One region of the Ruminococcus sp. NATIVEDY161 genome, then DNA from elsewhere that is predicted to be linked to it. Evidence: predicted binding sites of a transcription regulator. Region 1 holds the regulator's gene; the other holds the start of a gene.
The links. The regulator LexA, encoded in region 1, represses DNA repair genes until DNA is damaged. The targets are predictions, from matches to a motif close to CNAACANNTGTTNG.
Positions count from the first base shown of each region.

Region 2: a site for LexA is predicted at 4,663-4,676, ahead of AB1I50_RS01825 (Y-family DNA polymerase). Genes of this name have one in related genera too.

Region 1 covers NZ_CP162392.1:1,364,540-1,372,724, reverse strand. The annotation lists gene AB1I50_RS06550 (alpha-amylase family glycosyl hydrolase) at 1-2,180, opposite strand, end outside; gene AB1I50_RS06545 (DMT family transporter) at 2,500-3,423, shown strand; gene AB1I50_RS06540 (HAD family hydrolase) at 3,416-4,066, shown strand; gene lexA (transcriptional repressor LexA) at 4,624-5,211, shown strand; gene AB1I50_RS06530 (LOG family protein) at 5,242-5,808, shown strand; gene AB1I50_RS06525 (DUF6472 family protein) at 5,818-5,991, shown strand; gene AB1I50_RS06520 (MGMT family protein) at 5,991-6,305, shown strand; gene AB1I50_RS06515 (Cof-type HAD-IIB family hydrolase) at 6,398-7,204, shown strand; gene AB1I50_RS06510 (alpha-amylase family glycosyl hydrolase) at 7,382-8,092, shown strand; gene AB1I50_RS06505 (alpha-amylase family glycosyl hydrolase) at 8,116-8,185, shown strand, end outside.
Region 2 covers NZ_CP162392.1:379,177-387,361, forward strand. The annotation lists gene AB1I50_RS01800 (TspO/MBR family protein) at 1-331, shown strand, start outside; gene AB1I50_RS01805 (SufB/SufD family protein) at 382-1,275, opposite strand; gene AB1I50_RS01810 (ABC transporter ATP-binding protein) at 1,321-2,049, opposite strand; gene rbr (rubrerythrin) at 2,180-2,719, opposite strand; gene AB1I50_RS01820 (YolD-like family protein) at 2,747-3,169, opposite strand; gene AB1I50_RS01825 (Y-family DNA polymerase) at 3,166-4,626, opposite strand; gene AB1I50_RS01830 (LysR family transcriptional regulator) at 5,386-6,297, opposite strand; gene fabF (beta-ketoacyl-ACP synthase II) at 6,472-7,695, shown strand; gene AB1I50_RS01840 (class I adenylate-forming enzyme family protein) at 7,720-8,185, shown strand, end outside.

The DNA.
Region 1 (8,185 bases):
AAGCCTGTGCTCTTGTCGTAATCCATATTTACGCCCGGCCAGTCAGCGTTGCTGACAACATTGCCGGATGAATCCTCGGTGTAAACATACGCCGTAACGGGGCTCCATTTGTACTTTGTGTTGTCAAAGTAAATTTTTACTACCGCATTGGGGTCTTTTCTCTTGAAGTTAAACGGTTTTGTGATTGTTTCGGTTGAGTTTGTCGCGGTCATAGTTACCGTAAATACCTCGCCGAGGTCAATTCCGTCGCCGATAGAGAATTTCTGTCCGTCAACAACCCTGAACGCCGTTCCGCCGTTTACGGAAACCATAGCGTAGTCAGCGCCGCGGAGAGAAACGGTAACTTCCTCTGAATCGTAGAAGGAGTAGTCGCCCTTAAGGCTCATGCTGATTGTGAGCATAGGACCTTCAATAAGGATTGTGCCGTTAGCTCCTGAATTAAAGGTAGCCTTGCCGTTAGTTACAACAGCCGTTGTGCCGTCGTAAGCGTTTGTAACGGTCTTGCCGTTCTGCCAGATTGATGAAACGTCAACGGCAATAGACTTGTTAGCCGGAGCGCCGATTGTGCAGATAACGCCGTCCGAGGTCATACCGTCGTCGTAGCTTCTCGAGAATGTATATCCGGTTGAGGAGTTGTAGGCGGTAATCTGCTGATGGTCGCCTGCGCCTACCGCAACGTGGTTGCTTCTGAACTTGCCGACCTTTTGCCAGTGGGCAAGTGTTTTTGAGTCGAGCGATCTCCAGTTCATATCACTTCTCAGCGAATGACCGCTGCCGCCGTTGCCGTCAAAGTTCATACCAGGAACAAGCGGACGGTTGCTCTCATCGCCGTAGAAAATCTGAATCGCGCCGGGCATAAGCTGGAACGCCGAGCCCTGATAAATCAGGTTGCTTCTCGCGAGGTTAGAGTCGTGCGAGGAGATGTATGTAAGAGCGTTAAAGCCCTTCTGATTGTTGATTGTTGACGCGTAGTTCTGGTAAATTCCGTTTATGCCCTCAACTCCGTTAACACCCGAGCCTGAGAACGAGAAGTTAATCATAGAGTCAAAGCCGCCGTCGCTGTAGTAGTGGCTGTAGCCTAGGCCGTGTCCCCATGCCTCTCCGGTCATCCAGAAGTCCTCGTCCCAGTTAGCTCCCGGGCTGTTGGGATTGTTCTGACGCCAGGTCTTAAGAGCCGATACGCAGCTTGTCTTAAGCTTCTTCCAAGAAGCGTCTTCAACGTGCTTTGCAGTGTCGCAGCGGAAGCCGTCAACGCCGTAGGTTGAAACCCACTCGGAAAGCCACTTTACAAGGTAGTTAGATACGGTGTCGGAGCTGCCGTATTTGCTGAGCTTTGTTTTGTAAGTGCCCTCGCCCTGCCACTTGGTTTTGAGGAAGGTGGGAATCGAAACAGGGCTTGTGGACTCCGTCTTAAAGTCGGGAAGTCCGGCAAGGCACATCTCGATGTCTCCGCCGCCGCCCGTTGAATATCCGGGAAGGCCGCTTCTAACCCAGCCTGAGCCCCACCATCTGCCCCAGTCGGAGGCGGATTCATCGTAGTTGATATAGTCGTGCAGGCCGTTAACACCGGTAATCTTGTAAAGATATGACTGAGCCGCGGATTTGTCCTTAAAGGTACCGAAGTTGTACTGGAGCATATCCTTGATTGTGTTGTAGCCGGCGTGGTTCATAACGATATCCATAACAACGCGGATGCCGTGCTGATGCGCGGTGTCTACCATTGTCTTGAACTCAGCCTTTGTACCGAAGTTGGCGTCGGTCTCGGTGTAGTCAAGAACATAGTAGCCGTGGTATGAATAGTGGGCAAAATCCTGTCCTTCGCCTGGGGTAACGTAGCCGTGAATCTGCTCGTAAGGAGCGGAAATCCAGATGGCGCTTACGCCGAGGTTGTCAAAGTAACCCTCGTTAATCTTCTTTGTAATTCCGGCAAAGTCGCCGCCGTGGAACGTACCGGGGTTGGTGTTCCAGCCGGAAATTGCCTTACCGCTCGAGTCGGTAGCTCTGCCGTAGGAATGGTCGTTTGAAGTGTTTCCGTTGTAGAAACGGTCGGTGAGTAGGAAATACACGGAAGCGTTGTCCCATGTAAAGTCGTCAGCGCCGTCAAGCGGCGAGGTTCTGTTGTACCCTGCGGCTTCGCCCTCATCGGCAGCGGCGTTTGCGGGAATTGTAAACGCTGTCATCGTAGCCAAAAGAGCAATGCACAGGAGTACAGAGATAAATCTCTTTTTTATTTCAAAACTTCCTTTCTAAATTATTTGCGTAAAAATGCCGCAAATTCATTCATTATAATTATAACATTTTGGTAAATTATTTCAAGTATGTAACCGGATTTTTGTGTGCGTGGCCGTGACGATTTATTTATATAAAAATTCGGTTTTCTTCGTGCATTATGTAGATTTGACAATTTTATAACAAAGTTTTCGGAGAATAAAATTATATTGAAATGTGTTTGCGGTTTGTGTTATTATATGTATAAGTTGTAATTAGAGAAGGATTTTTATGATAGAAAAGCTGCTGAAAAACAGAATATTTGCCTATGTTGCCGCGGTGTTCTGTACATTGCTGTGGGGCACGGCTTTTCCGTTTATAAAGCTCGGCTACGCCGAGTTTGAGGTGGCGGACGGCGACATCGGAACAAAGCTCGTCTTTGCCGGAGCACGGTTTTTGATAGCCGGAATAATGGTGTATATTTTCTGCTGCTTCAAAGAACGCAGGATGACGCTTATCAAAAAGGACGAGCTGTTGCCGGTCATAAAACTGGGGCTTGTCCAGACAGCGGCGCAGTATCTATTTACATATATAGGTATCGGTTTCACCAGCGGCACGTCGACCTCGATAATCACCGCCTGCGCGTCGTTTATAACTGTAGGCTTAGCGGCGCTGTTCTTTAAGGAGAAGATTACGGTTGTAAAAATTTTGGGCTGTGCGCTCGGCTTTGCAGGAGTTTTGGCAATCAATAACTTCGGCTTCGGCGGGGGAGGAACGCTTTTCGGTGACGTGATGATTTTCTGCTCGACCGTCTGCGCGGCGTTTGGAAATATCATTGCGAAAAAATCCGCAGGAAAAGTTGACCCCGTAAGGCTCACGGCGTTTCAGCTTATCGCAGGGTCGCTCGTTTTGCTCGCCGCAGGACTGATAATGGGCGGCGGACTGAACCTTGCGAAAGGAAACGGAGTTCTGATTTTGCTCTGGCTCGCGTTTGTCTCGGCGGCGGCGTTCACGATTTGGACAGCGCTGTTGAAGTATCATCCGGCAGGCAAAATCTCGGTTTTCAATTTGCTCGTTCCGGTGTTCGGTACGGTTTTGTCGGGAGTAGTTCTCCGCGAGGACATTTTGAGGATAGAAACATTTTTGGCTTTAGCGCTGATTTCACTTGGAATTTTTCTCGTTAATTATAATAAAAGGAGCAGGGAAGATGATTAAAGGTGTAATTTCAGATATGGACGGCGTAATTCTCGACAGCGAAAAGCTGTATGTGCGCTTTTGGTGCGAGGCAGGCAATTTTTACGGCTATCCCATGCAAAAGTTTCACGCGCTGAGTATCCGCTCAATGGCAAGACCGTATGCGATTAAACGCTTGCAGGGATTTTTCGGAGAAGATTTCGACTATGACAAGGTTCGTAATAAGCGCGTCGAGCTGATGGACAGCTTTGTCGAGAAAAACGGAATTGAAGCTAAGTCCGGAGCGGAAACGCTTTTGCGCTATTTAAAGGAAAAAGGCATAAAAACAGCCCTGGCAACCGCTACTCCGGTCGACAGAGCAAAGAAATACCTTGATATGGTGGGATTGTTAGAGTGTTTTGACGAGGTTTGCAGTGCGAGGATGGTAGAGCACGGCAAGCCTGCGCCCGATATATATTTGTATGCCGCGGAAAAGCTGAAGCTTGCGCCGAAGGACTGCATAGCGCTCGAGGATTCGCCAAACGGAATTCGCTCGGCAAACGCGGCAGGTTGTAAAACGGTGATGGTTCCCGACCTCGACCAACCGACAGAGGAGATTAAGCCCCTGCTGTTCGACATAGCGAACGGTTTGGAGGATGTTATTAGGATAGCGGAGACTTGCTGAAAATTATAAGTCGAGAACAGTTTGAATAACATCAAACGTATAAAGAAGAATTTGCCAACGTAAGATTTCACCGAAACTATAAGTCGAGACAAGATTGAATAACAGCAAACATTTAAATAGGAATTTGCCAACGTAAGTTATAACTGAAACTTATAAGTCGAGAACAAAAGTTAAGTCACCAACAAACCTATGAAACGATTTAAAATAAAGGAAAACGCCCGATGAGGTTCGGGCGTTTTCTATCTGTAAAAAATGAGGGGTACAATCACGGGTTTTGAACTCACCCGTGTTGAGGAGGGTAGAACAATACTCTACGGTTGCGGTTCCGTCTTTTGAGTACAGTTATATTAAACAACATAAATATGAAAACTGTGTGAAATTAAACTGAACATATACTGAAATAAATTTTCCTAAATTTTTTTGAAAAAAGTTGTAAAAACCGTGAACAAATGTTTGATTTTTTCGAAGCTATGTGGTACAATACTATTGAAAAGGTTTAAACTAAGGCGTGCACCGTAAACTGCGCGGTGTTGCCTTGATATGAGGGGTGTGCCGATATGAAACAGCTCAGCAAAAGCCAGATTAAGATTTTTGAATACCTAAAGGAGTGCTCCGAAAACGGAAGAGTTCCCTCGGTTCGCGAGATTTGCGAAAACACGGGACTAAGCTCCACGTCAACCGTCCACTACCACCTAAAGCACCTTGAGGACAAGGGCTATATCGTGCGTGAGCACGGCGTTAACAGGTGCATACAGATTACAGGCGAGGAAAAAAGCGTCAGCGTTCCGGTTCTCGGAAAGGTTGCCGCAGGCAATCCTATTGTGGCGATTGAGGACATAGAATGTTATGTGCCCGTTCCCGAAAAGCTAAAGCGCGGAAAAGAGCTTTTCGCGCTCAGAATTCAGGGCGAAAGTATGATAAATGCCGGAATTCTGAACGACGATATCGTAATTGTCCACCGTACTCCCGTCGCGGAGAACGGCGAGATTGTCGTTGCCCTCGTGGAGGACAGCGCGACGGTCAAGCGCTTTTATAAAGAGGACGGTCATTACAGATTACAGCCTGAAAACGACGATTACGAACCGATTATCGTTGACGAGGTGATTTTGCTCGGCAAGGTAATCTCGCTTATCAGAAATTACTGATAATTACGGCAGACAGTTTGGAGGATATTTATGCAGACAATTTGTGTGTTCGGCTCTTCAAGCGAGAGCATAGACAGGGAATTCCTTGATTCGGCTGAACACCTCGGACAGACGCTTGCCGAAAAAGGCAAGACGGTTTTGTTCGGAGCAGGCCGCTACGGAGTAATGGGCGCGGTTTCGCGCGGAGCAAAGGCGGCAGGCGGCAGGATTATCGGCATCAGTCCGTTGTTTTTTAAGGAAATGGACGTTTTGGCTGACTACGCCGACGAAATAATTTTTACAGAAACTATGCGCGAGCGCAAGGGCATTATGGAGGACGAATCCGACGCGTTCATAATCTGTGCCGGCGGAATCGGCACATTTGAGGAATTCTTCGAGGTGCTTACCCTCAAACAGCTCGGCAGGCATTCAAAGCCGATTATAATTTATAATTACAAGGGATATTACGACGAGCTTTTGGCGATGATGAAAGCCTCGGTCGAAAAGAATTTTATGTCGGATGAGGTCAACAAAATCTACACCGTCGCCAATACCGAGGAGGAGGTTATCGAACAGCTCGATAACTACAAGGCGTTTATGTATAATAAGTATAACTGAGGTGGACATATGGCGGATATGTGCGAGATGTGCGCTCACTTTGTCGCGGACGAGGAGCTCGGCGATTACTGCTCCGTTAGCCTCGACGAGGACGAGATGGCAAGGTTTCTTACGCAAAGCGTCAAGGGCTGCAGCTATTTTCAGCTCTACGACGAGTATAAAATAGTACAAAAACAAAATTGATGGATACTGTAAGCTTTACCCAAAGGGTGTATGCCGCGGTCAAGCGGATTCCGCGCGGAAAGGTCGCAACCTACGGGCAGGTCGCCGCGGCGGCAGGCAACGGCGGCGCGGCGAGGGCTGTCGGCAACGCGCTGCATAAAAATCCTGCGTTCGGTGAAATCCCCTGCCACAGGGTTGTAAATTCCAAGGGCAGGCTCGCTGATGCCTTCGTTTTTGGCGGTGTTAACGTTCAAAAGGACTTGCTCGAACAGGAAGGGATAGAGGTGCTCGAAAACCACGTTGACCTCAAAAAATATCAGGCAAGGCAACTATAATACAAAATTTGCATTTTTCACAAGGTTGTGTTATACTATATATAGCGTGAAATGCGCTGTTGATTGTGTGAATAACGATAATTGGTGATTTTATGGATTACAAATTAATCGCGGTTGACCTTGACGGTACACTCACAAACTCTAAAAAGGAAGTTTCTCCGCGCAACCGTTACGCCCTGCTTGAGGCTCAAAAAAAGGGAAAAAAGGTAATTATTACCTCGGGACGGCACCCCATCGGAGTTTATCCGATTGCGGAGGATTTAATGCTCGCTCATTACGGCGGCTACATAATGTCCTTTAACGGCGGCAAGATTATCGAATGTGCCACCGGCAGGACGATAGTCAGCAGGAACTTTCCGCTTGAATATTTAAGCGATATCGTGAACGTTCTTTCCGACTACAACGTAACCGTAATGTCCTGGGACGACAAAAAAATCTTCGCCAACAATAAGGTGAACGACTACACCTATATCGAGCGCGATGTGCTCAAGACCGATATGGTTGTGGTTGACGATTTTGTGTCGGCAATAAAGTTTGACATCAACAAAATTCTCGTCGCAGGCGAGCCCGACGTGCTCGACGCCTGCCAGGTTCTTCTTAAAAAGCGCTACGACGGCCTGCTCGATATCTACAAGAGCGCTCCGTATTTTCTGGAGATTATGCCGTTCGGAGTTTCCAAGGGCGCAATGCTCGCTCAGCTTTTGCCGCAAATCGGTATTCAGCGCGAGGAGCTAATCGCCTTCGGAGACCACTACAACGATATGACGATGATCGGTTACGCCGGAATGGGCGTGGCTATGGAAAACGGCGAGGACGAGGTCAAAAAAATCGCCGCGTATATCTGCGAGTCGAATGATGACGACGGCGTTGCCAAAACAATAGAAAAATATGTTTTATAATTTTAACGCGGACTGCTTTGTCCGCGTTTTTCTTTTTTGCGCTTCCTTTAGTTAAATTGCCTAATTTAAAGGGTAAATCTTTGGCAGGGGAGAAAAAATATAATTCTCAAAAAAATAAACAAAGATTGCGCTTCATTTATAATATTATTGTATAGTCTTTTATAAGGAGGAGTATCTATGTCGAAATTCAAAAAAATACTTGCTCTTGTTTTGACTTTGTGCGTAATTTGTACAATAGGCGTAATCTCGGTAAATTCTGCCGAAGTTGCCCCCGACGCTGACAGTGAGGTTTCCGCAGGCGGAATCACCCTTCACTACTACTGCGAAAGCGGCACGCCTACAATCTACTACTGGAACGCGCTGCCTCAGAACAAAGTGACTAATTACCCCGGTCCCGCGATGACCTCCGAGGGCAATAAGTACTACAAGTACACTTTTTCTGACGTTACAAAGATTAACTTTTTGTTTGTAACTAACGGAGTTCAGTCCGACGAGCTCACAAGAACCACCGGCGAATGGTGGTACAAGGACAAACGCTGGTATAACCACGACCCCTCTCAGGTTGATCCGATTAACAGAACCGACCTGCGCGGCGATTCGATTTACTTTGTAATTACAACCCGTTTTTATGACGGCGACACCGGCAACAACGTGCATTGCTGGGAGGATAAAAAGGCAAATAACCCCGACTCCGACCCTGCTTGGAGAGGCGACTTTAAAGGCCTTATCGACAAGCTTGATTACATCAAGGCGCTCGGATTTTCGGCAATTTGGGTTACTCCCGTTGTAGAGAACGCCTCCGGCTATGACTATCACGGCTACCACGCCTTTGACTTCTCAAAGGTTGACCCCGTTACGAGAGCAGCGGAGCGGATTTTCAGGCGCTGATTGACGCCGTTCACGCAAAGGGTATGAAGATTATCCAGGACGTTGTATGGAACCACACCGGCAACTTCGGCGAGAACACTCTCAGCCATATGT
Region 2 (8,185 bases), 990 kb from region 1:
GATACTCTTCCCCATCGTCTGGTCAATTTTATATATCTTAATGGGCGTGTCGTACGGAATGTTAAAGACAAGGGCGCTTGCGGACAATGAAGTAAACCTGATTTACTTTGTTCAGCTCGGCGTTAACCTGCTTTGGCCAATCGCGTTCTTTATTTTGCAGTGGAGACTGTTCGCGTTCTTCTGGATAATTTTGCTTGACGTGCTCGTAATCGCTATGATTGTCAAGTTTTACAGGCGGTACAAAACCGCAGGATATCTGCAAATTCCGTACCTTGCGTGGGTACTGTTCGCAAGCTACCTCAACTTAGGCGTATATATCTTAAACAGATAAAAAAAGCAACCGTTGCCGTAAAAGCAGCGGTTGCAATACTTTTAAATATATCAGCCGAGGAAGCCGTTAATAATCTGCTCCTCCGCCTCTGCCTCGGTAAGACCGAGAGTCATAAGCTTAACAAGCTGGTCGCCTGCGATTTTGCCGATTGCCGCCTCGTGGACAAGCATTGCGTCTACGTCGTTTGCTTCAAGCGACGGAATAGCGAGGATTTTGCCGTTGTCCATAATGATTGAGTCGCACTCGGTGTGACCGCTGCAGGGCGCGTTGCCTGCAATGCAGGCGTTAAAGGTCTGCGAGGAATTGTCCCTTGCTACGGAACGCGACACAACGTCGGCGTTTGAGCCCTCGCCGTTGAGCGATACCTTATAGCCGCTTACGGCCGTTTGACTGCCGTGAGTCATAAGGCGCTCCTTGACGATGAGCTTTGCGTTTGCCTTAAGCTCTGCAATGGTGTTGCGTTCGGTGGAGTCTACGCCCTTGATCTGCTCCATCTCCATCTCCATCACGCTGTTTTCTTCCATATATACCTCGGTAACGGGGTTGAGGATTCGCTTACCCTCGCCGTTACCCGAGCCGTAGTGCTTTTCTACATATTTTATCTTTGAATTCTTGCCGACGTAAAAGCGGTGAATACCGTCGTGCTGTGAGTCGTGAGTGCCGCAGTTGTCAATTCCGCAGCCTGCTACGATTACAACGTCGCAATTATCACCAATGAAAAAGTCGTTGTAAACCGTCTCTTTAATTCCCGATTCGCTGACTACTACGGGGATATGCACGCTCTCGTTTTTTGTGTTGGGCTTGATGAAAATATCAATGCCGGGCATACCCTCTTTGGTAACGATATTTATGTTGTCGGTAGTGCTTCTGCCGGCAAGCTCGCTGTTTACTCTGAAGTTATACGCTCCGGCGGGAACGTCGGTGATGTCGGCAACCTCCGCCATTAAGCTCTTTTGAATTTCGTCTAAATTAAGCACGCTCCTGCCCCCTTACTTTAATTTTTCGCAGGCGTTGACCGCCGCGGTTGTGCCGATAAGCTCAGGCAGAACGTCGTCGGCTGTACCTGTCTTTTTGATTTCTCCGTTTGTTAGGAGAACGATTTGGTCGGCAATTCTTAAAATTCTCTCCTGGTGGGAGATAATTACGATTGAGCTGTCCTTGATGTCGCTGCGCATATTCTCAAAAATGCGGATAAGGTTCTGGAAGCTCCAAAGGTCAATTCCTGCCTCGGGCTCGTCGAATACGCTGAGCTTGGTGCTTCTGGCTAAAAGAGTGGCGATTTCAATACGCTTTAGCTCTCCGCCCGAAAGCGAGGAGTTGATCTCGCGGTTAACGTAGTCACGTGCGCAAAGACCTACCTCTGAAAGATAGGAGCAAGCCTCGGCAACGCTCAGTTCCTTGCCCGAGGAAATTCTGAGCAAATCGTGAACCTTAATTCCCTTAAAGCGTACGGGCTGCTGGAACGCGAAGCTGATACCCAGCCTTGCGCGCTCGGTTATGCCTAAATCAGTAATATCCTTGCCGTCAAAGTAGATTTTGCCGGACGTGGGGCTTTCAATTCCCATAATGATACGCGCGAGAGTTGACTTTCCGCTTCCGTTAGGGCCTGTGATTACGACAAACCTGCCGTTTTCGATAGTCAGGCTCAAATCCTTGATAATCGTCTTTTGCTCGCCGTTATCGTCAACCGTAAAGGTAATATTTTTTAATTCAAGCATATTTTTTCAGTCCTTTGATGTAATCTCCAACCATTATATATCAATATGGTAGATTTTGCAAGTGATTTGTTGCAGTGTTAATAAAATAAATGAGGCGGGAAAAACCCGCCCCTTTTAATCTGAAATTAAATTAATAATTTTCGGCGTGAACCTCGAAGAAGCTCTGCGGATGAGCGCAGGCAGGACAAACCTCGGGAGCCTTTGTGCCGACTACGATATGACCGCAGTTGCGGCACTCCCAAACCTTTACCTCGCTCTTTTCGAAAACCTTTGCGGTTTCTACGTTATTGAGCAGAGCGCGGTAGCGTTCCTCGTGGTGCTTTTCGATCTCGGCTACAAGTCTGAACTTTTGAGCAAGCTCGTTAAAGCCCTCCTCCTCGGCTGTCTTTGCGAAGCCCTCGTACATATCTGTCCACTCGTAATTCTCTCCGTCAGCGGCAGCGGCGAGGTTTTCGGCGGTTGTGCCGATTCCTTCAAGCTCCTTGAACCAGATTTTTGCGTGTTCCTTCTCGTTATCCGCTGTCTTTAAGAACAGTGCCGCAATCTGCTCGTAGCCTTCCTTCTTAGCCTTTGAAGCGAAATAGGTGTACTTGTTGCGCGCCTGAGATTCGCCTGCGAAAGCCGCAATTAAGTTCTTTTCTGTCTGTGTACCTGAATATTTGTTTGCCATAACAATACCTCCGTTAAAATTTATCGTTTATATTATTTCCGATTTTATGTCAATTATATCATCAGCAGGGATGTTTTTGCAATCCTCAAAAATAAAAATCCGTTTATAAAAGTCAAATTTTCTTAAATTCCCGATGTAATGCTCAATCGCTCCGCCGCTTTTTTTGCTGTCCTTTACAAAATAAATCACCTCGAGCTCGGGGCGCGACTTGATGTTATCGAGGATATGGGTGATTTTTTCGTTGAGTTCTTCAAGCTCATAATCGCTTAAAACAGGCTTTTGCTCGGTGAGCCTTGCCGTCTCGCTGATTTGCGAGTCAAAGCCGGTAAGAGCCGCGAACGGCGCGAACTGAGCGGCACGGTCAATCATCGGCATTTTAACGCGCTTGACCGACACGGGCTTTTCCATATTAATAATGTCGTCATATTCGCCGTTGTACCTGTCCGTCACTCCCTGTGACCTCCTATCGTCTTGTTGCGCTCAACGGTCGTCGCGCCTTCAAAGAGGTTCATACCCTTTATAACTGCGTTTTTGCCGAACCTGCTCTGAAGCTCGAGCACGGTGTTTTGGATAGTCTTTTCATCGGTTGCCGTCTCCTGTTCGGGCTCGGCAAACAAGCTCAGTTGCTTGGGCTTAGCCTTGTACTCCTTTTCGTCCTGAGTGTGATTTGCGACGACGTACATTCTGCGGACTGACAGCTTTTTATCGACAATCCGTGCGAAAAGCTCTGTAGCCGCCTTAACTACCAACACCGACGACGAGGTGAAGGTGCCGATATTCTGCGAGCCGTGAGCGCGTTTGGGGGCAACTCTGCCGTAAAAATCAATCTCGGTTTTACCTCGGAATTTTTCTTTATTAGAAATATTATTTATATCATAGCCGACCGTAAGCACAATTTGGTCGGTGCAAAGTCCCTTTTTAACCAAGTCGAGCGCCAAAAGCTCAGCCATTTCGCGGATAATCAAAAGCGCCTTGTCGTACTCATACGGCGTAGAGAGCACCTGACCGCGGCTGATTGAGGTGTTGTCGGGGCGGTAGGACTTTATATCAGCGATTGTGCAGGGCTCTACCCCCCATGCATGGTCGATTAAAAGCTCGGCGTTTTTACCGAAAAGCTTGTAGAGCAAGTCCTCGTTATAGACCGAGCACCGCGCGACGTCGCCCATAGTGAACATACCGTTTTGGGCGAGTTTTTCGGAATATCCCCTGCCTATGCGCCAAAAGTCGGTAATCGGGCGGTGGTTCCACAGGTTGCGGCGGTAGCTCTGCTCGTCAAGCTCGGCAATACGCACGTCGTCCATACCTGCCTTGATATGCTTTGCCTCAATGTCCATCGCGATTTTGGCGAGGTACATATTTGTGCCGATTCCTGCCGTGGCGGTTATGCCTGTGCGCTCAAAGACGGTTCGCACCATTTTTTCGCACATTTGGGCGGCGGTCATTTTGTTTGCGCGGAGATAGTCGGTCAGGTCGATAAAAACCTCGTCAACCGAGTAAACGTGAATGTCCTCGGGAGCGACAAACTCAAGGTAAATCTTGTAAATCTGCGAGCTCATCTCCATATAACGCTTCATTCGCGGCGGCGCAACGATATAGTCAATCTTCATCTCGGGATTGCGGTCAACGTAGTAGGCAAAGTGGCTTGCACCGCAAAAGTTTTTGTTTTTGAGCCTGTTTTTGCGCTTGGCGTTAGCCTTTTTTACTCCCTCTACCACCTCAAAAAGCCTTGCCCTGCCGGGAATTCCGTAGTCCTTGAGCGGCGGCGAAACCGCAAGGCAGATAGTCTTTTCGGTGCGGCTTTCGTCCGCGACAACAAGGAAGGTGTCGAGCGGATTAAGTCCGCGGTCAACGCACTCTACAGAAGCATAGAAGGATTTTAAGTCTATTGCCGCATACTGCTTTTTCACCGCTTGTCACCGCCTTTGATATGGTGGTTATATTATAACACATATGTTCGAAATAATCAAGCGGGATTTGAGATAATATTTTCTCAGTATTTCAATATTTTGAATTTCCCGAGGGACACGTTTCTTAAATGAACACGATGGTAAAAAGCCAGTGTTTATGCGGTTTTTACATCATATCCACCTTTGGTTCTTAAATGAACACGATGGTAAAAAGCCGGTGTTTATGCGGTTTCTACATCATATCCAAATGTAATTCTTAAATGAACTTTATGTACGCTGAAAGAAAAAATCTCAAATTATTATATGCTTATTTAATTATCCGCGTCATCATATCCATTTAAGGCTTAAAATGAACTTTATGTAAAAACCCAGTGTTTATGCGGGTTTGCACCATCGTTTCCATTTAACTCAGCGTATCTATAAAAATGAATTTTATGGTGAAAATTGTAGGGGCGTTCTTAGCACAACGGCAAACCTTTTGTCGCTTTGCGACATTTCCCCTAACAGGGGAATCACCCGTGTGTCCGCCCGCGGTACAGGAACAAAACATTACATATCGTACGTGTTTTTGTGTGCTGAATTAAACGTTCGTTTATCGCGATAAAATCGGATTGTGTAATTAATGCGGTTCACGTTTCCCGGGCGGACACACGGGTCCGCCCCTCCCCCGTAGCTTAACGCGACGGGGGAGCCTTTAAACTGTAATCAAACGTTTCCTCTAAATTAATTAAACTCTAAACTCTCAACTCTTAACTCTAATTAAAGTCCATAAATATTATCGTCCCCGAGGGCGTATTTTTGCACGGTGTCGATGAAGCGCTCCGCTACGGGGTTTGAGTTTGACTTTGACCACGCCATTACGTACGACATAGCCGTATCAACGTCCTCTATCGGACAGCAGACCGTGCGTTCCTCGGACGCAAAGCCTGCGAGCGACTTGGGCAGGATTGTTACGCCCATTCCTGCCGAGAGCGCGAGATACAGCGACGACAAATCATCAAAAGACGTTTGAGCTTCGGGCGAGATATGGAAGGTACGGAGCAAATCCATAATCTCCATAAACAAAATCGGCGCTACCGATTCCGAGAGGATTAACAGCCGACGGCTGCTCAGCTTGGAAAAGCTCATTTTGCTGTTCTTCCCCTTCATATTCTGCTTTGAAGCGACAAACACAAGCGGCTCGGTGTGGGTAATCAGGGTTTCAATTCCCGAGTTTTCGGGCACCATATCGCGCGGCATAAAGCAAAAATCAAATTCTCCGCCGGTGATAGCCTGACTGCGGTCGGCGGCGTCAAAGGGCTTTAGCTCCACCTCTATTCCCGGGTATTTTGCAGAGAAGTCCTCGAGACACTTCGACGGAAAGCTCATTGAGGTTATGTCACAGCCTACGGTCAGCCTGCCTGTTGAGCCGTCGCGGATTTGCTTTACGACGGTTTTTGCTTTGCTTAAGGTATTTACAATTTCAAGCGCGTAGGGCAAGAGGATTTTGCCCTCGTTGGTGATGATTACATCGCGGTGCGAGCGCGTAAAAAGCTGAACTCCGAACTCCTGTTCGAGGTCGCCTATGTAGCGGCTGACACTTGACTGCGAGACGTAGTTCCTTCGTGCCGCCTCAGAGAAGTTGAGCGTTTGCGCTACCGAAATAAAGCAATTAAGCTGATTAATGTCCATAAATATTACCTCACGAATTATGTTATGCAGAAAGTGAAATCAACTGCCAAATAAAGTTAATATTTGCATTATCGGGCATATTGAAAAAAGTGGTTACTCTTGTTATAATCTAAATATAGCATAACAATATGCAAAAAGTAAATAGCTATTTAAAATTTTTTAGGAGTGCACAAAATGAAAAGAATTGTAATTACGGGTATGGGCGCCGTTACACCCGTAGGTATCGGCGTTGACGAGTATTGGAAAAACATCACCGCAGGCGAGTCGGGCATTGACACAATCAAGACCTTTGACCCGTCCGAGCTTGCGGTTCAGATTGCAGGCGAGGTCAAGAACTTTAACCCCTCGGACTACCTTGCGAAGGATTTAATAAGAAAGACAGACCCCTTTATGCAGTTCGCTTACATTGCCGCTGAGGAAGCGATCAAGCAGAGCGGTATTGAGATTGAGCCCGAGAGAACCGGCATTATTATGGGCACTGCCATGAGCGGTGTTGCCACAACCGCCTTTACTCAGGAAGCGCTGACAGGGGCTTCTCACAAAAAGGTAGGTCCGAGATTTATCCCCAAGATTTTGGGCAATATCGCGGCGGCTAACATCGCGATTGACTACAACATTCAGGGACCGAGCTTTACCGTAAGCACAGCCTGTTCATCGGGCGGAGACGCCGTAAACACCGCCGTTATGTGTATGCAGAGCGGCAAGGCTGACGTTATGCTTGCTGTAGGCGCTGAGAGCGTGCTTTGTCCGCTGGTAATTTACTCACTTGCCAACGCCAAGGCGCTTTCACGCAGAAACGACGACCCCAAAACCTCAAGCAGACCGTTTGACGTAACGCGCGACGGCTTTGTTATCGGAGAGGGCGGCGGAGCGCTCGTGCTTGAAACCGAGGAGCACGCAAAGGCAAGAGGTGCTAAGATTTACGGCGAGCTTATGGGCTGCGGAAACACCTGTGACGCTCATCACGTTACCGCTCCCCATCCCGAGGGCAGAGGCGCTATCGCTTGTATGAAGCTTGCGCTTGCCGACGCTCAGTTAAAGCCAGAGGACATCGGCTATATCAACGCTCACGGCACTGCTACCCACAAGGGTGACGCGGTTGAGACAAACTCAATCAAGACCTTGTTTGAGGGCAAGCTTCCGTTTGTAAGCTCTACCAAGGGCGCTACAGGTCATATGATGGGCGCAGGCGGAATTACCGAGATTATCACCTGCCTAAAGGCGATTGAAACAGGCACTATTCCCCCGACCATTAACCTTAACGAGGTTGACCCCGAGTGCGAGGGCATTGACTTTGTTCCAAACACCGCCAAAACTGCCGAAATTGATTACGCTATGTCAAACGCGTTCGGCTTCGGTGGTCAAAACTCCAGCATTATTGTTGGCAGATATAAATAATTTTAAATTTTTCAGGAGGCTGCTATGACTTCAACTTATGACAGCACAATGTTCAGAGAAACCTTTGAAAGCGAATTTACATACCTTAACGGCTTTATGCGCAATGTGCGCCGTTTCGGTCACAGAACCGCGGTTATTGACCCTGCGGCTAAAAAGCAGTGGAGCTATACCGAGTTCAATACGGACTGCAACCGCCTTGCGAACGCCTTGAAGAACGACGGCGTTAAAAAGAGCGATATTGTGATGGTTCAGCTTTTTAACTGTCCGCAGTTTTTGTTCGGATACATCGGCGCTCAAAAGGTAGGCGCGATATTTAACCCCGTAAACTTCAACCTTTCTCCCGGCGAGACCGCCGAGATTATGGCGCACAACAAGCCGAAGGTTTATATTTATGACTCCGAGGTTGTCAACACCGCTGTTAAGGCGATAGAGCTTTGCAGCCACAAGCCCGAGATTGTAATTGCCGTTAATAATTCTAAAAAAGAATTTA